DNA from 3 places in the Rossellomorea sp. GCM10028870 genome. Region 1 is predicted to be linked to each of the others. Evidence: riboswitches for the same ligand, from Rfam matches in the RefSeq annotation. Region 1 holds a riboswitch; each other region holds the start of a gene.
What was found. Region 1 has a riboswitch for S-adenosylmethionine ahead of metK (methionine adenosyltransferase). Riboswitches for the same ligand answer to the same signal wherever they lie in the genome.
Positions count from the first base shown of each region.

Region 2: it holds a riboswitch for S-adenosylmethionine, as region 1 does, so the genes downstream of both, ACFQWC_RS15525 (O-acetylhomoserine aminocarboxypropyltransferase/cysteine synthase family protein) here and metK (methionine adenosyltransferase) in region 1, are expected to answer to the same signal.
Region 3: it holds a riboswitch for S-adenosylmethionine, as region 1 does, so the genes downstream of both, mtnK (S-methyl-5-thioribose kinase) here and metK (methionine adenosyltransferase) in region 1, are expected to answer to the same signal.

Region 1 covers NZ_JBHTGN010000006.1:165,715-172,004, reverse strand. Annotated here, with positions in the region: gene pckA (phosphoenolpyruvate carboxykinase (ATP)) at 1-958, opposite strand, end outside; SAM riboswitch class I at 1,288-1,431, shown strand; gene metK (methionine adenosyltransferase) at 1,643-2,845, shown strand; gene ACFQWC_RS21345 (gamma carbonic anhydrase) at 3,083-3,598, opposite strand; gene ACFQWC_RS21340 (alpha/beta fold hydrolase) at 3,684-4,487, shown strand; gene ACFQWC_RS21335 (tetraprenyl-beta-curcumene synthase family protein) at 4,502-5,575, shown strand; gene ACFQWC_RS21330 (immune inhibitor A domain-containing protein) at 5,916-6,290, shown strand, end outside.
Region 2 covers NZ_JBHTGN010000003.1:344,249-350,538, reverse strand. Annotated here, with positions in the region: gene ACFQWC_RS15530 (trans-sulfuration enzyme family protein) at 1-1,085, shown strand, start outside; SAM riboswitch class I at 1,181-1,299, shown strand; gene ACFQWC_RS15525 (O-acetylhomoserine aminocarboxypropyltransferase/cysteine synthase family protein) at 1,632-2,927, shown strand; gene metX (homoserine O-acetyltransferase MetX) at 3,331-4,404, shown strand; gene ACFQWC_RS15515 (S41 family peptidase) at 4,579-6,024, shown strand; gene ACFQWC_RS15510 (PDZ domain-containing protein) at 6,259-6,290, shown strand, end outside.
Region 3 covers NZ_JBHTGN010000001.1:1,721,181-1,727,470, forward strand. Annotated here, with positions in the region: gene ACFQWC_RS08870 (pyridoxal phosphate-dependent aminotransferase) at 1-452, opposite strand, end outside; gene ACFQWC_RS08875 (carbon-nitrogen family hydrolase) at 574-1,356, shown strand; SAM riboswitch class I at 1,460-1,616, shown strand; gene mtnK (S-methyl-5-thioribose kinase) at 1,733-2,914, shown strand; gene mtnA (S-methyl-5-thioribose-1-phosphate isomerase) at 2,933-3,979, shown strand; gene ACFQWC_RS08890 (DUF2087 domain-containing protein) at 4,030-4,626, opposite strand; gene ACFQWC_RS08895 (methylated-DNA--[protein]-cysteine S-methyltransferase) at 5,269-5,730, opposite strand; gene ACFQWC_RS08900 (PAS domain S-box protein) at 5,745-6,290, opposite strand, start outside.

The DNA.
Region 1 (6,290 bases):
CACGAGTGTTTTCAGTTAATGTGTTATCCTCATAATCCGGGATGCGGGAATTGTCATCAAGGACAACATTTTCAAGGACAGAACCGAAACGGATGGCATCGAAGATTTGTGGCTCTTTCTCACGTGTCAGACCGATACATTTAGCGTAGCAGCCGCCTTCGATATTGAAAACACCGTTTGGAGACCAACCGTGTTCATCATCGCCGATCAAACGGCGGTTAGGGTCTGCGGATAAAGTCGTTTTTCCAGTTCCGGATAAACCGAAGAACAATGCCACATCGCCTTCGCGTCCCACGTTTGAAGAGCAGTGCATGGAAAGGATATCGGATTCAGGAAGCACGTAGTTCATGACAGAGAAAATCGATTTCTTCATTTCACCTGCATACTCAGTACCACCAATCAGGACAATTCTTCTTTCGAATGATACAATGATAAATGTTTCAGAATGAGTTCCGTCAACTTCGGGATCCGCCTTGAAGTTCGGAGCAGAAACGATTGTGAATTCTGATTGGTGACCCTTTAGCTCTTCTTCTGTCGGGCGAATGAATAATTGATGAGCGAAAAGATTATGCCAAGCAAATTCGTTGATAACCTGAATCGGCAGTCTATGTTTTGGGTCTGCACCTGCGAACCCTTGGAATGAGAACACTTCTTCTTTTTCTTTTAAGTAATTGATCACTTTTGTATATAGTTTATCGAATGATTCTGAAGAGATGGGTTGATTGACAGAACCCCACTCAATCTTATCCTTCGTGGATGGTTCTTCAACAATAAATTTATCCTTAGGAGAGCGTCCTGTGTATTTACCAGTTTCTGCTCTGACTGCACCTGATGATGTTAAAACGCCTTCATTGCGTTGAAGGACTTTTTCAACTAGTTGGGAAACAGATAATTGTTCCTGAATATTTTGACCGTTAAGTAATTCTGTTAATTCATTAGACATGCTCACTGAATTCATTAGAACCCTTCCTTTATATAAATTTATTTAATGGCATCGCTTACTTCACAAAAATAGTATAACACAATCAAGCTATTAGTCTATACTATTTATTTAATTTTATAATGTGTCTTCATTTTGTCACATTTTTCGTCCAAATACAGCTTGTTTCTTCTTATATATATGAAGAAAAAATCTAAATGTTTAGCCTCATTACCCCATTAGGTTATTTTAATGAAGAAAAATAGGTTGAAGTCATAAAAAGAGGCTAAAAGATTGGTTAAACCTGTCACTCGAAAAAAAGTTGACACCTCTAGTCCTAAACGTTATCATTGTTCCTTGAACGGATACTCTTATCCTGAGCTGGTGGAGGGAGCAGACCCTATGAAACCCAGCAACCTGCTAAATAGTGAATGGATCTTATACTTTGAAACGATCCGATTAAGCGAAGGTGCTAAACTGAGGCAAGGTCTATGAACCTTGAACGATAAGAGAGAAAAGGCGCGGCTATGATCTGAAACCTTTCCTCTATTGCTTTAATCATGAGGAAGGGTTTTTTCTGTTTATAGAGGATCAAATGCACATAATTCATGATTTTTTTATAAAAAAACCATGTTTACTTCATACTACTTAGGGAATGAGTACCGTATCTGTTTAATGTTTTGTTAGATCAAAGTCTAACAAATAGCTTAAGGAGGAACCTTGATGTCAACTAAACGTCGTCTGTTTACATCTGAGTCCGTAACCGAAGGACATCCAGATAAAATTTGTGACCAAATTTCTGATTCAATTCTTGATGCAATTCTTACCAATGACCCTAATGCTCGTGTAGCATGTGAAACGTCTGTTACAACGGGTCTTGTACTTGTTGCAGGTGAAATTACAACTAGTACGTATGTCGATATTCCGAAAATCGTTCGCGAAACAATCCGTGAAATTGGCTACACTCGTGCGAAATACGGCTTTGACGCTGAAACATGTGCAGTATTGACATCCATCGATGAGCAATCTGCTGATATCGCTCAAGGGGTAGACCAGGCACTTGAAGCCCGTGAAGGACAAATGACGGATGAGGAGATCGATGCAATCGGAGCAGGTGACCAAGGGTTAATGTTTGGATTCGCTTGTAATGAAACGAAAGAGCTTATGCCTCTTCCCATTTCCCTTGCTCACAAAATTTCCCGTCGCTTAACGGAAGTTCGTAAAGAAGAAATTCTTCCTTACTTACGTCCTGATGGAAAAACGCAAGTAACAGTTGAATATGATGAAAACGACAAGCCGGTTCGAATCGACACGATCGTTATCTCTACTCAACATCACCCTGAAGTAACGCTTGAGCAAATCCAGCGTAACTTGAAGGAATATGTCATCGATCCGGTTGTACCGAAAGAACTGATCGATGAGCAAACAAAATATTTCATCAACCCGACAGGTCGTTTCGTTATCGGTGGACCACAAGGTGATGCAGGTTTAACAGGACGTAAAATCATCGTTGACACATACGGCGGATATGCTCGTCATGGTGGCGGTGCATTCTCTGGTAAGGATGCAACGAAAGTGGACCGTTCAGCGGCATATGCAGCACGTTTCGTAGCGAAGAACATTGTAGCAGCTGGTTTAGCTGAAAAATGTGAAGTTCAATTAGCGTATGCAATCGGTGTTGCTCAACCGGTATCTATTTCAATCGACACATTCGGAACGGGTAAAGTATCAGAAGACGTATTGATTGATGTTGTCCGCAACAACTTTGACCTTCGTCCTGCTGGCATCATCAAAATGCTGGACCTTCGTCGTCCGATCTACAAGCAAACAGCTGCTTACGGACACTTCGGCCGTAACGATATTGATCTTCCTTGGGAGCGTACAAACAAAGCTGAAGCATTAAAAGCAGAAGCGTTAGGCGAATAAGATAAGATCAAAGAGACCAACACTCTATGGGTGTTGGTCTCTTTTTGATGAGTGGCATTTCTAATTGATTCGGCGAAATTTATTAGTTTGTGTCACATGGCAGACATATCCCGATACTGGCAGATATATTTCTAAAACGGCAGATAAAACCTGTTCGAGGAAACAATCACACGTGTTACACCTGAAAATATTACATGAGTAATCTAATGAAGGATGGGGTATCCCAAGTATAAGAAGTTAAAATGGTTTGATGCTTTTATAATATTGTCCTTTTTCAGCGTATTCTCTGGAAATGCGCTTCATTTCGCTAATATCATGTTCGTTTAGCTCTCTCACTACTTTTGCTGGCCTGCCGAATGCCAGCGTATTAGGAGGAATGACTTTCCCTTGAGGAACAAGGCTTCCTGCTCCAATAAAAGCTCCTTCACCAATTTCAGCATTATCGAGAATAATGGATCCCATACCGATTAACGCTTTCTTTCGAATTTTGCAGCTATGTAGAATCACTCCATGGCCGACGGTTACTTCATCTTCAAGAATAAGAGGGTTATTTGGACTCTGATGGAGAATGGAATTATCCTGTATATTTACTTTATTACCGATTTTCGTTGGAGCGACATCCCCTCTGATGACGGTGTTAAACCAAATACTGGACTCTTCCCCGATCTCGACATCCCCGGAGATGGTCACATAATCGGCAATGTAAGCTGAGTGAGAGATGACTGGTTTTTTATCATGATACGGATAGAGCATTTTTTACTACCCCTTTCAATAATATTTACTATAATAAATGGTAGCAGAATTCAATCAATTAGAGAACTATAAAGGAGGGATTGCCATGTGGAAATGGGAAACAGATCAAGAAGCAAAGGCAGTCATCGTCATCATTCATGGAGCAATGGAACATCATGGCAGGTACGGTTGGCTCATTGAAATGTGGCGTGCAGCAGGCTATCATGTCATAATGGGGGATTTACCGGGGCAGGGTATGACCTCAAGAAGTAAAAGAGGACATATTGATTCCTTTGATGAATATATAGTGGAAGTGAAAGATTGGGTACAGGCAGCATATCAATTTGAATTACCAGTATTTATGATAGGTCATAGTATGGGGGGGCTTGTTGCGGTGCGTATGCTTCAGGAATCCCATGTGAACCTGGCAGGTGTGATCTTGTCCTCACCTTGTTTAGGCTTGGTCACGACCCCTTCAAAACCGATCGAGCTCTTGTCCCACGGTTTGAATAAGATCGCTCCCATGGTGAAGTTTCCATCCGGGTTAACGATCGATATGGCAACAAGAAATGCAGACGTACGTGAAATTGACAGCAACGATTCACTCTATATCACCAAGGTGTCCGTCCGCTGGTACAGGGAGCTCGCCCATGCGATCAAACTGGCTTTTATAAACCTGGAAAAAATGCCTGACGTTCCACTGCTCGTGTTGCAGGCTGGTGATGACAAAATCGTCGATAAAAAAGCAGTGAAAAAATGGTTCAACGAACTGTCTTTATCTGAAATGCATTACAAAGAATGGCCGAAGTGCTATCATGAAATCTATAATGAACCAGAACGAGAAGATATCTTTGAGTACTCCAAAATTTTCATTGAAAGTCGTTTGAAAGCGCTAGGATACATTTTGTAAAAGAGGTGGTAAAGGTGTCCATTCCAAGTGATCCCTTTTCGTTAATGACAAGAGTATACCGAAATGTTTTTCCGATTGTTCATAAAGAGTTAGATGAGTGGAAGAGGCGTGCAGAAGCGATCCCCAATCAGGAATTGAGAAGCCAGGCCCTTGCCAGTATAGAGCATAAAACGTTTCACTGTGAAGGTGGATCGATTCTTTCCCTGCTGGCACTGGACAGAAAAGAAGAAACGATTCGATTCATCGTCGCCTATCAAACGATAAGCGATTATTTGGATAATCTGTGTGATCGAAGCGTTTCCCTGGACCCCGACGATTTTGCCCTCCTTCATCAATCCATGAAGGACGCCCTGACGGTGGGCGCTGTCCCTGTCAATTACTATTCTTTAAGGGCGGATCAGGATGACGGGGGGTATCTGAGGGATCTAGTGCTTACCTGTCAGTCCGTTCTTGAAGCATTACAACACTATGACAGCATCAAAAAGGATCTTGTACAACTTTGTGAATACTACTGCGACTTGCAGATACATAAACATGTAAAAAAAGAAGAACGGGTAGGAAGGCTGCAGAATTGGTTTGAAACTCACCGTTCGAACCTTCCGGAAATGAATTGGTACGAGTTTTCCGCCTGCTCCGGGTCCACACTCGGTATCTTCTGTTTAGTTTCATACGCATGCCGGAGCGATTTTCAGCCGTCGCACACAGAAAAAATCAAACGTGGATATTTTCCATACATTCAGGGCCTGCATATTCTTCTTGATTACTTCATCGACCAGGATGAGGACCAGGAGGGGGGAGACTTGAACTTCTGCTTCTATTACGAGGATGATGAGCATTTAAAGGAACGGCTGCTGCATTTCCTTCAAAAAGCAGACGAACACACCCATGAACTGCCCCATGCCCATTTTCACCGCCTGATCAACAAAGGACTCATCGGCGTTTACCTGTCAGACGACAAGGCAAACAAACAAGAAAAAGTACAATCCTTCTCCAAAGAATTCATCGGACAAGCCGGTTGGATCACCAGATTCTTCTACATCAACGGCAAAATCTACCGCAAATGGAGAAACCGTAAAAAAATATCCTGAATAAGAGGGACGGACCTTCGACACTCGTGTCGAAGGTCCGTCCCTTTTTTTGTCTATTTCATCCAACTTTAGTTTGGTGGTGAATGCTAATTTAGACCTTTAATACCATATTTATACATAAAGTAATTGTTGCTTTTTGGGGATTGTGACAATTTACTTACTGTATTGTCAGTTGAATATCATACTATTTATCTATAAAAATTTTATTTCGTAATACTAAATAACCAATGTATTCTGAAAATATTTACTTTTCAGAATAGTGGAGTATATTTTAAATTAGTGAGAAATTATTACATAAAAAAGAGGGGGACTTTTTTTGAAGACACGCAAAGTATTGTCAATGGCCATGGCTGCCGCTATCAGTGTCGGGGCGTTCACGGTACCGGCATCAGCTGCAACCACTGTACCGGAAAATGTATTAGCCAAGCCGACGGTGAAACACGAACATAAGCATGGAGGGCCTTTCGATTTAGGCATTGCGAATGACGAACGCTTGATCGAAATGTTGAAAAAAGAAGGTAAAATCAAACAAAATGCGACACCTGCTGAGGCTGAAAAAGCACTGCAGAAGTTCTTGAAAGCGAAAGCGGATTCTGCTGAAAAAGAAGCAGGAGAAGGAGAACTGCACGGTGAAGAAGCAGAAGCGAAAGCTAAGCTTCAAAAAGAAATGAAGAGTAACAGCTTGACTTCAGGTAAGGGTAATAAGCTTGGACAA
Region 2 (6,290 bases), on a different contig from region 1:
GCAGTAAGACGACTCCGATTTATCAGACCTCTGCTTTTTCTTTTACTTCTTTAGAGGAGTTGGAGGGTTTCTATGAAGGGAAGTCTCCTTATCTCTACACAAGAACGGGAAATCCAAATACAGACGAGCTTGGAAAGATGGTGGCAGACTTGGAAGGAGCCCCGGCAGGTGTAGCAACTTCTTCTGGATTATCGGCCATCCTTGTTGGTATCCTCGCTGTTGTGCAATCAGGGGATCACATCATTGCTGCCGAGGATTTATACGGGGGTACGTTCCATATGCTGAAAGAAGAGCTGAAATCACTCGGTATTTCTACTTCATTCGTTGATTTTACAAGTTTAGAGGAATTAGAGGGAGCCATTACTTCACAAACCAAACTCATCTACAGTGAGACCGTTACAAACCCGTTTATGCGAGTGGAAGATATCCCTAAAATGGTCGGATTCGCTGAAAAACACAACCTGAAAACAATGATCGATAACACATTCGCCACACCGTTTCTGCGCCAACCTTTCTTAGAAGGGGTGGATCTGGTCGCTCACAGTGCCACGAAGTATATCGGAGGACATAGTGATATCACAGCAGGAGTCATAGTCGGGAAGGAAGATCTTGTTCAAAAAGCGAGAGAAAAAGTCGTCAACATCGGTTCGAACCTGAGTCCATTTGAAGCCTGGCTGACATGCCGCGGAGCGAAAACACTGGCTCTCCGAATGGGGACCCAAGCAAGGAATGCCGAAGTTCTTGCGGCGGACCTTCGAGCAAATGAATACGTGAAGGAAGTTTATTACCCAACGGATTTATCCGATAAAGGAAATGGAGCCATCGTAACGATCGAGCTATCCAACACATGTGACATCAGCACATTCTTCAAATCACTTGGCTGGATTAAAATCATCCCTTCTCTTGCCGGCGTGGAGACTACGGTCTCATATCCATTAGGAACGTCTCATCGTGCCCTGCCGAAGGATGCGCAGGAAAAACTCGGAATAAACACACATGTCGTGCGCATATCGTTAGGTATTGAGGATGGGGAAGACATCGTCGTGCAATTTAACGAAGCGATTACAGCTTCGGTTAAAAATTAAATAATGTAAAAATTCTAAAAATACTCTTGACGTTGAGGTCGGTTACCCCTTATAATTCATCTCAACGCAAGAATTTTCACATTGACAACTACATGCTCTTATCCAGAGAGGTGGAGGGACTAGGCCCGATGAAACCCGGCAACCTTCATGTACGCAGTAATGCGTCGCATGAAAAGGTGCTAATTCCTGCAGGCGATTGCCTGAAAGATAAGAGGAGGACCCTATTAAATTAGACCCTCTTCTTAGGAAGAGGGTTTTTTATTTTTTCCTCTTCTATCTTCTTAAGGAAACATACTTCTTCGATTTTTCAGTTTCAGAGTTCGACAGCAGAATTTTGGTGGAAATTTAACAGGAGAAAATGGGACGATATTTAACAGTTAAAATAAGTCGAAAATTCAACTGTTAAAAAAACGCATTATTTTAACAGTCAAATATCATTCTGAATTTAACAGTCAAAATTCTAACAAACTTTAACAGGCAAACGTCCAAAACATCCAACCGCAAAACGGAAACCCAATCACCAAAACCATTTAGGAGGAATTCTCTATGACAAAATCATTCGATTTCGACACACTACTACTTCACGGCGGACAGGAGCCGGATCCATCTACAGGTTCGAGGGCAGTGCCGATTTACCAAACGACATCCTACGTTTTCGATAACAGTAATCATGCGGCAAAATTATTTGCCCTTGAAGAGCCGGGTAACATTTATACGCGCATCATGAACCCGACTGTAGACGTGTTGGAAAAACGCCTTGCTCTGTTAGAAGGAGGAATCGGAGCACTTGGTGTATCATCCGGAATGGCCGCTATCTCACTATCAATCTTAAATATCGCCGGAGCAGGTGATGAAATTGTAGCAGCTACCAATCTCTATGGTGGAACCTATAATCTATTCTCTACCACTCTCCCGAAATACGGTATCAAGGTGCATTTCGTAGATCCGACAGACCCGGAAAATTTCCGCAAAGCGATCACTCCTAAAACGAAAGCGGTATTCGCTGAAACAATCGGGAATCCAAGTCTACATGTGCTTGATATTGAAGCGGTAGCAAAAGTGGCACATGACCATCATATCCCGTTGATCATCGATAATACCTTTGCCACTCCATATGTATGTAAGCCGATCGAGTGGGGAGCGGATATCGTCATCCACTCTGCAACAAAATGGATCGGAGGTCACGGTACAGCAATCGGGGGAGTTGTCATTGACGGTGGGAAGTTCGATTGGAATCATGAAAAGTTCCCGGGTTTCACAGAAGAGGACCGAAGCTATAATGGACTGCGCTACGCACAGGATGTAGGACCGGCAGCATTCATTACAAAATTAAGGGTGCAGCTGCTTCGTGACTTAGGGGCGTGCTTAAGTCCGCAAAACGCATTCCTTCTGTTGCAGGGATTAGAAACGCTGCATCTTCGCATCGAACGTCACACAGAGAATGCCTTTAAGATTGCGGAGCATTTAGATCAGCATAATGGCGTTGCGTGGGTATCCTATCCAGGGTTGCCTCAGCATCCGTCTCACAAGCTTGCTCAAAAATACTTGAAAAACGGAGCGGGTTCCATCGTCGTATTTGGTATTAAAGGTGGAAGAGATTCCGGACGGAAAGTAGTCGATAACATTTCTCTTTGGTCTCATGTGGCCAATGTAGGGGATGCAAAATCACTGATCATCCACCCGGCATCCACGACCCATCAGCAATTAAACGACCAGGAAATTCGTGCTACAGGGGTAACCGAGGATCTTGTGAGACTTTCTGTTGGATTAGAGTCTGCGAAGGACCTGATCGAGGACTTGGACCATGCTATTGAAGTGGCGTTGGAAACATCACGGGTGTGATAGAAACTGGAGAATATGGCCCTAAAATCGTCATTGAAATCACTTTACAGGGTGAAAAGGTGGATTTAGATACTATTTATAGAGCATCCGGGGTCTACTTAAGGGAGATATCAGCGAAAACCTGATTTTATCAGCGGAATTTCGAATATATCAGCGAAATCGGACGATTTATCAGTGAAATTCCCAATATATCAGCAAAATCGGGATTGTATCAGCGAACAGGATGCACGCGCCGTCCCCTAGAATGAATATCTGAATTCTTGACGAAAGTCTTAACGACGAATTCTCAACGCCCTAATGGCAATATCCAAAAATCAGTCCAAAGTCAACTGTTTTACAAGCGGGGCTATCTGGTGTGGAATCCTGATCCCCCCGCTACAACACCAAAAAAGGAGGTGGAGGAATGGAGAAGTCATACACGTATGAAGTAAGCTCCATTACCATCCCATCCCTCACATTAGAGTCAGGCACCACGTTAAAAAATGTAGATCTTACGTATGAACGGACAGGAAACAAAGAAGGACCCTCCATCCTGGTTTGCCATGCCCTCACCGGGACCCATATCGTAAAGGGAACGAGTGAAGACCGGGGCTGGTGGGATGGACTGATTGGTCCCGGGTCGTATATTGATACCGAACATTTTAATGTGATTGCCTTTAATGTATTAGGAGGATGTGAAGGAAGTACGGGACCAACGTCAACCAATCGACATACCGGAGAACGTTACGGTCCGGACTTCCCGGGTGTTACGATAAGAGACATGGTCCATGCCCAATATGAAGCACTCCAACAACTTTCGATCGACCGCATCGAAGCGGTTATCGGAGGCTCACTGGGAGGGATGCAGGCCCTGGAATGGGGAGCCCTGTATCCTGCCTATATAAATAAAGTTTTCGCTCTTGCCGTCACACCTTCCTTGAATGATTATGGTCTCGCTTTTAATCACATCGGGATCACAGCGATTGAAGAGGACCCCGGATTTCAAAAGGGACATTATCCACCAGGCGCTATCTTAAAAGGATTAGAGATTGCCAGAATGGTTGGGATGGTCACGTACCGGACTCAGGAACTGTTCGATCAGCGTTTCCAACGTGAAAAGCAAAACGAACAATTCAATGTCGAAAGCTATCTCGATTACCAAGGAAAGAAATTAGGAAAGCGGTTTGATCCAAACAGCTATCTTACCCTGCTGAAAGCCATGAACTCACATGATATTGGAAGGGGGAGAGGAGGAACAGAAGAGGTAGCGAAGAATTATCAGTGCGAACTGATTTCGATTAGCTATGAAGGTGATTTAATTTATTCACCTCACTATCTAAAGGAGTTTACACATCTCGTACCAAAGAGTGAACACTACTTCATCTCCACCGCCTTTGGTCATGACGGATTCCTGGTTGAATTTGAAAAGTGGGGAGGAATCATTGCTTCTCACCTCAAAAACCATCACGTTCAAAGAGTTTTTACAGGGACAAAATGAGAGCTCTCTTATCATAACTCGTCCCCCTCCGGCATATAGTTAGATAAGCAAAGACATTGCACCGCCTTAGCGCGTTTTTGTGTGGTGTCTTTTTCGTTGGATAAGAAAGGCTGGCGTCCTTAGTCGCGCCACTCTTATCTATACAAAGACCAACAACAAGCTGGAGGGGAATATATGGAGTGGACGGGCAGAAAGCTCATCATCACAATCATCATCAGTATGCTGATCGGTGCTGGAGGAATGTATGGCGGCTTGGAATGGACGGGCAAGGATGGGGACGAGCTTGCTCAGTTTGACGGAAAAGGCGAGCTCAATGACAAGCTGCACAAAGTAGAAGTGGCGTATGACTTGATTAGTGACAAGTTCTTTCAGGATGTGGATAAAGGGCAGCTGGTGGAAGGTGCGATTCAGGGAATGCTGAAGACTCTGGATGACCCTTATTCCGTTTACATGAATGCCGAAACGGCATCGCAATTTAATGACGCCCTGGATTCTTCTTTTGAAGGAATCGGAGCAGAAGTCACAATCATGGACGGAAAGCTGATCATTGTCGCTCCTTTTAAAAATTCTCCTGCGGAAGAAGCGGGACTGAAACCGAATGACCGTATCATTAAAGTAGACGGAAATAGCATCGAAGGACTTGACCTGTACGAAGCTACTTTGAAAATCAGAGGGAAAAAGGGTACTGAGGTTCAATTGGAGATTACGCGGGAAGGACTGACGGACCCCATCAAAGTATCTGTGAAACGTGATGAAATTCCTGTTGAGACGGTCCTCTCTGATGTGAAGGAAGTCAATGGAAAGAAAACAGGCTACATCCAGATTACTACTTTCTCGGAAAATACAGCCGTTGATTTTAAAAAGCAATTAGGCGAACTTGAAAAGAAAAAGGTAGAAGGATTGGTTCTGGATGTGAGAGGGAATCCAGGAGGTCTCCTTTCAAGTGTAGAAGAAATTCTTAAAGAATTCGTAACGGAGAAAAAGCCGTATGTTCAAATTCAAGAGCGAAGTGGAGAAGTGATGAAATCTTTCTCAAACAGTAAAGCAAGAAAGGCTTATCCTGTAGTGGTGTTGATAGATGAGGGAAGTGCCTCGGCTTCTGAAATCCTGGCTGGAGCGCTAAAAGAAGCAGAAGGGTATCCGCTCATCGGAACGAAGAGCTTTGGGAAAGGCACCGTGCAACAAGCCGTTCCTATGGGAGATGGAAGCAATATCAAGCTGACGATGTTCAAGTGGTTGACACCAAATGGAAACTGGATTCATAAAAAGGGGATCAAACCGGATATCCCTGTCAGACAGCCATCCTATTTCTATGCCCACCCGCTTCAAGTGGAAAAGCCCCTTCAAGAAGGAATGAACAATGAACAGATTCAAAACGCCCAGGAAATGCTTCAAGGACTTGGATTTTCCATTGACCGCGTGGACGGATATTTCAGTAAGGAAACGGAAAAAGCCGTAAAGGATTTCCAGAGTCAGGAGAGTACTGATGTCACCGGAATCATTGATACTGTAACGGCGGAAAGATTACAGGAAGAAATCTTTGAAGCAGTTCAGGATGAGAAGAATGACCTGCAGCTGCAGGCGGCTTTGGAATATATAGAAAGAACAGCAACGCGTTAATCATTTGGGAGCCGACCATCATGATGGTCGGCTCTGTTTTAATTTTGGGAATTACACATAATCACCTGTTTTTCCTGTCTAACCGACATCATTTCCCGGGAAAATATGCGGAATGCTGTCGGAAATGAAATCGAATCGTAAAAGAATCAAATAAAATTGCAATAGGTTTTAGGAGAGTAGTTTGATAAAATAGTAGATAATGCAAATTTTCTTACAAAAGGTGGTGACGGATCATTGGTTGAGCTTTGGTTGCTGGAGTTCGTGAA
Region 3 (6,290 bases), on a different contig from region 1:
TCCTCACGGAGAGGCATTTTGATCATGCGGGCTTCTGCTAATGCTACCCCGGATAAATAATCCGGGTAACCAGGATCAGGCACTAATACACCATCACCAGGGTTCAATAAACATTGAGGAATTTCAACTAAACCTGCCTTTCCTCCGAACAGCACAGCTACCTCTGTTTCCGAATCTACTTTTACACCGTATTCACGGAGGTAGAAGGCGGCAATCGCCTCTTTAAATGACGATAAGCCACGGAATGGAGGATATTTATGATTCGATGGTGAAGCAGCTGCTTCTGTCAGTTTTTCCACAATATGTGGAGGAGTCGGCTGATCCGGATTTCCCTGCCCTAAATTAATGACATCATGTCCCTCTTCCACAACCGCATTCACTGTACTTGCAAGGGATGCGAAAAATTGTTCAGGTAATAAATCTAAACGTTTTGCCTTACTAAAGGTTTTCATATACTCACCCACTACATTTTTTTGAAAATTAATTACTTTCAAATTCTAGTCACAAATGATATAACGGAAAATAAAGAATGTAAAGGAATAAATTCCAAAAGTCTATAATGAGGTGAAGCAAATGATTCAAAAGATAGGTCTCGCACAAATGGATATTGTGTTCGGAAACCCTGAAGAAAACAAGAAAAAAGTAGAACAATGGGTTAAAAAAGCGAAGAATGACGGCTGTGATACAGTTGTGCTGCCTGAGCTTTGGACGACTGGATATGACCTTACAAGAATGGATGACATCGCTGATAACGGAGCGAAAGATTCATCTTCTTTCCTGACTTCTCTATCAAAGAAATATTCCATTCACATTGTAGGTGGTTCTGTGGCAAACAAAACACAGAATGGGGTGAGCAATACACTTTTAGTTGCGAATTCCGATGGCAGGTTGGTGAAACAGTATTCAAAGCTTCACCTTTTCAAGCTAATGAATGAACATCATTATTTACTTCCTGGACAAGAAGATGGCATGTTCACCCTTCAAGAAACAGAGATGGCAGGATTGATTTGTTACGACATTCGTTTTCCGGAATGGTTCAGAAAACATGTACTATTGGGAGCCAAGATTGTTTTTGTCGTAGCAGAGTGGCCAGCAGCACGAATTGATCACTGGCAGACCCTCTTAAGGGCACGAGCGATTGAAAATCAGTGCTTTGTAATCGCCTGCAACCGTGTGGGCAGTGACCCGAACAATGAATTCGGCGGTTGTTCCCTCATCATTGATCCCTGGGGAGAAATTCTTTCAAAGGGATCTCAAACGGAAGAATTGGTTTCAGCTGAAATCAATTTACATGAAGTAGAAAGAGTCCGAAAACAGATTCCGATATTTCAGGATCGAAGACCTGATTTTTATTAGAAAGGTTATTTCTTTAAAAAAACCGTTGACATGGAAAATACTTCAATGGTACCATTCAATTCATATGGAACATTCTGAAAGTTTAATTAAATAGCGTACGCAACTCTTATCAAGAGCTGGCTGAGGGATTTGGCCCTATGAAGCCCAGCAACCGACCATAATACCGTATTAAAACGGGGCGCAGTAAGCGCCGGATTGACTAATCCAGTAAGGCACGGTGCTAATTCCAACAGAAAGATTATCTTTCTGAGAGATAAGAGGCGACGAAGATACCTTCTTCAAGCCTCTTTCGAACATGGAAAGAGGCTTTTCTAATGCCACGGAAAAGCCTCCATAACACTGTACTCATAAGGGTGTACTAAAAGGAGGAACGAAAATGGCAATTACTAAACTCAATACGTATCAACCACTAACTGAACAGTCGGCAATTGTGCTGGCCATTCGTTTAAGAATTTTTGAAGATGGAACTCTCTTGACATGTAAAGAAATAGGAGACGGCAACTTAAACTTGGTATTTCATGTAGTAGAGAGTGAAACAGGTAAAGGAATCATTATTAAGCAAGCACTTCCCTATGCAAAGGTTGTAGGGGAAAGTTGGCCATTGACAATCGAACGGGCAAGAATCGAAGCCGGTGCTCTAAAGCTTCAACGATCATTTGTAGGGGATCTGGTTCCTGAAGTGTACTACTCAGATCCTGCACTTGCGATTACGGTAATGGAGGATTTGAGTGCACTGACGATTGCCCGGGCAGGCCTTATCAAAGGGGAAAAGTATCCACAGCTCTCCCAAGACATCGGAACTTTTTTAGCCAATACACTGTATTTCACATCTGATTATGCCCTTCATCCTTTCAAGAAAAAGGAATACGTGAAAGAATTTTCAAATCCTGAGCTATGCAAAATTACTGAAGATCTCGTATTTACTGATCCTTTTTTCAATAGTGAAACCAATGAATTTGAGGAAGAGTTATCTCAAGATGTTCAAAAATTATGGGAAGATTTCACTGTAAAGCTTGAGGTGGCAAAATTGAAAAAGAGCTTTCTGACTGAAGGGGAAGCGCTGCTGCATGGAGACCTTCATACTGGTAGCATCTTTGTAGATCAGAACCAAACAAAAGTGATCGATCCCGAGTTCGCCTTTTATGGACCGATTGGCTTTGACATTGGACAATTCATTGCAAACCTCATCTTCCAGGCGGTTTCAAAACCTGAAGAGAAGGATACGATTCTCCATCACATCCAGAATACCTGGAACGTCTTCTCTACGACGTTCTCCAAACATTGGATGGAAAGCCGAGATGCCTACACGAAAGTAAATGGCTACCTTGAATATGTATTGGAGAAAAGCTTTCAGGACAGCATCGGCTTTGCAGGATGTGAATGTATCAGAAGAACCATTGGCCTTGCTCATGTTGAAGATTTGGAGAGCATCGCTGATCAGGAACAAAGAATAAAAGCTAAACGTACTTGCATAGCTCTTGGAAAAGAACTGATCGTGAAACGCAAACAGATCCAGTCCATTGAGGGACTCATATCCTTAATACAGTCACATTCTTAATGAATAAAGGAGATTGACATGACACAAACACTTACAATTCCAACTTCACTAGAGTGGCATGAAGATTATTTACTGATTCTAAATCAACAAAAACTGCCTAACATAGTGGAATACAATAAACTCTCGACCATTGAAGATTATTATGATGCGATTATCACCCTAAAAGTGAGAGGGGCTCCTGCTATTGGCATCACGGCGGCTTACGGATTAGCCCAAGCAGCCTGTCAGTATGAAGCGAATACCCTAGCAGAATTCATGGACCTCTTTCATCGGGACAAGAAATACCTCATTGAATCACGGCCTACTGCAGTCAACTTGGTTTGGGCTTTAAATCGCCTGGAAAAGGTATTAGAGCATATATCTTCGGTTAATGAAGCCAAAACCAATTTACTCCATGCTGCAATCCAACTTCATGCAGAAGACGAGGCAGTATGTCGTTTAATAGGAGAATATGGATTAAGTATATTGAAGGACAAACATAAGGTGATGACCATTTGTAACGCAGGTTCCATTGCAACGAGTAAATATGGGACGGCATTAGCCCCATTTCATTTAGGAAGAGAAAAAGGAAAAGCTTTTCAGGTTTACGCATGTGAAACGCGGCCCGTTCTGCAAGGGGCACGACTGACTGCTTGGGAATTACAACAATCCGGAGTTGACGTCACCCTCATCACCGATAGCATGGCGGCTCATACAATGAAAGAAAAAGGTATAGAAGCAGTCATCGTTGGTGCTGATCGCATCTCTGCCAATGGGGATACCGCAAATAAAATCGGAACGTCCATGCTTGCCATTCTGTGTAAACACTTCAATATTCCTTTTTATGTTTCTGCTCCATCCTCCACATTCGATCTTTCAATCCGAAACGGTAATGAGATTCCGATTGAAGAAAGAACCCGGGAAGAGATCACAACAGTAGGTGGAACATTGATTGCACCAGAAAACGTTCCTGTTTATAATCCCGCCTTCGATGTTACTTCTCATGAGTTGATTACAGGCATTATAACGGAAAAAGGTGTTCTCTACCCTAGCTTTGAAGAAAGTATTCAACAAACCATCGGTTAAATCCAAAGGAAGAGCAGGAGATCCCTCCTGCTCTTCCTTTTACTTCCTTGCTATTTCTCATACAGTTTTGACGATGCCCACATCTCCCTCGGGTTCACTTCGTATATGCCATTTTCCCGATACATAAACTGATGAATAATAAATTCTCTTCTCAGGGTTGCAAAGTCCTCATGAAATTGTTGAATATATTCATTCAAATCTTTTTCCTTATATTTTTCTCCCACCTTTAATCCTTCCACCATATGTTCCAATATAAATAATTTCTTTTTTTGTTGAGAAGGAATATTTTTGATTCGTCCATTTTTCTCAAGGAAATTATTCTTTACCTTCTGTTTTTCTTTCAATAACTTCTCTGACATCACATTTTCCCCTTCCTCTTCCTGAGCAAACTGATGAAGAACATTTCCATGATGACTCAAAACCTTTTTATTCAAATAGTAGTAAACCGTGTTCTTCTCTCTTCGTGAATAAACAAGATTGCACTCTTTCAGTTTCGTTAGATGATGGGATATTGTCGGGGCAGTGAGTCCCAGTTTTCCCGCAATGGCTCCCACATGTAAGCTTTCAGATGCCAGTAAATAGACAATCTTGATTCGGGTAGCATCACCCATCGTTTTATGAAAAGCTACCTGTTTACTTAATTGCAAAAGGTCTCCTCCTCACTATTTAGATTACCATCTAATTAGATGGTAATCTAAATAGGGTTGTAATTCAATCACTAATTATAAAAGGTTCTTTTCTTAAACTTTGTTGCTTTTGAAAAAGCGAGTAGTGGGTTGATTTCCGCTCCAGGTGCTCGCTTTCCGCGGGGCGTGAGTTGAGCCTCCTCGGGCTTTGCCCTGCGGGGTCTCAACTTTCCCGTTATTCCCGCAGGAGTCGAGCACCTTCCGCTCCAATCAACTTTCTAAGTGTGAGTTTCTTACTCTAGACTAATATAAATATCATAATTGTTTAGAATACAGCATTTTTCAAAATGTACAGTAGATTTTAGCTGGTATAGGACAAACTGTTTCATTCAATTGTTTATTAGCATAAATAAGCTGTGTCACGAAAACTCTTATACATGGTGAGGGCTGCGTAGACTCCATTTTGGTCGTTCTGAGACCCCGTTCGGCTAAGCTGAGGAGGCTCGGCCGAATGCTAGCTGCAAGTGGAGCAGTTCCCTCACCACCTAGTACACGCTAATTGACAGAGCCCTGAAGAGCTTATGTTAAAAAGCAACAATCTTTGAGAAAAGAGCGGTATAAAAAAACAGGCAACCTCCATTTGGAGGATGCCTGTTTTTCATTCTATTGTTCTAACAACAATAAGGTTTCTTTCTTATCCACCTGCTTACCGGCATAGCCTGTAAGTGTTTTATTCTTTCCAATGACCCGGTGACATGGGATGATGATGGGGAAACGATTGGCTTTATTCGCTTGTCCTACTGCCCTTACAGCTTTAGGTCTTTGAATCGCTTGGGCTACATCCTGATAAGACCAGGTTTCACCAAATGGAATCTGCTGCAGGATTTTCCATACTTCTTTCTGAAAAGCTGTTCCTTCTATCTTTAAAGGAAGATCAAATTCCCTTCTCTCTCCTTTAAAAAATTGTCTGATTTGTTCTTGTGCAATTTTTAATATCGGATGATCCGTATCAGAATCCGCTTTCCCCTCATCTTCTATAAACTGTACTGAAATAAGATAGCTCTGATCTGCTTGAAGCTCTAGTTTCCCAATTGGGCTCTCCATCACAATTGCATGAAATGACATTATACTGGACTCCTTTAAGATTTAGGTAGATAAATGTGGAAGATGGTTCCTTCTCCGACGATACTCTCAACCCGAACGCTTCCTTTATGCTCTTTAATAATTTTAAAGCTTACCATTAGGCCAAGTCCAGTCCCCCGTTCCTTCGTAGTATAGAACGGTTCGCCAAGCTTTTTAATTTTATCCTTTGAAATCCCGCCTCCCTGGTCTTTTATTCTAATATGAATCATTTCATCCTCTGTCTCTTGAATCTCGATGGAAATAACCCCACCGTCCGTCATTACTTCAATCGCATTCTTGATCACATTAATGAATACCTGCTTTAACTGATTTGGTTCTGCAATGATGGTAGAGAGATTCTTTTGGTAATTCTCCTCGTACTGCACATTGTGCATAACTGCCTGAGCACTTAATAGTTCAACCGTATCTTTCATGATCCTTATTAAATTCGTTTCTTGATATTGAATGGCCTGCGGCTTTGCTAATACTAAAAACTCAGTAATGATCGATTCAATTCTCTGAAATTCAGAAGTTATTACATTAAAGTACATTTCATGATCTTT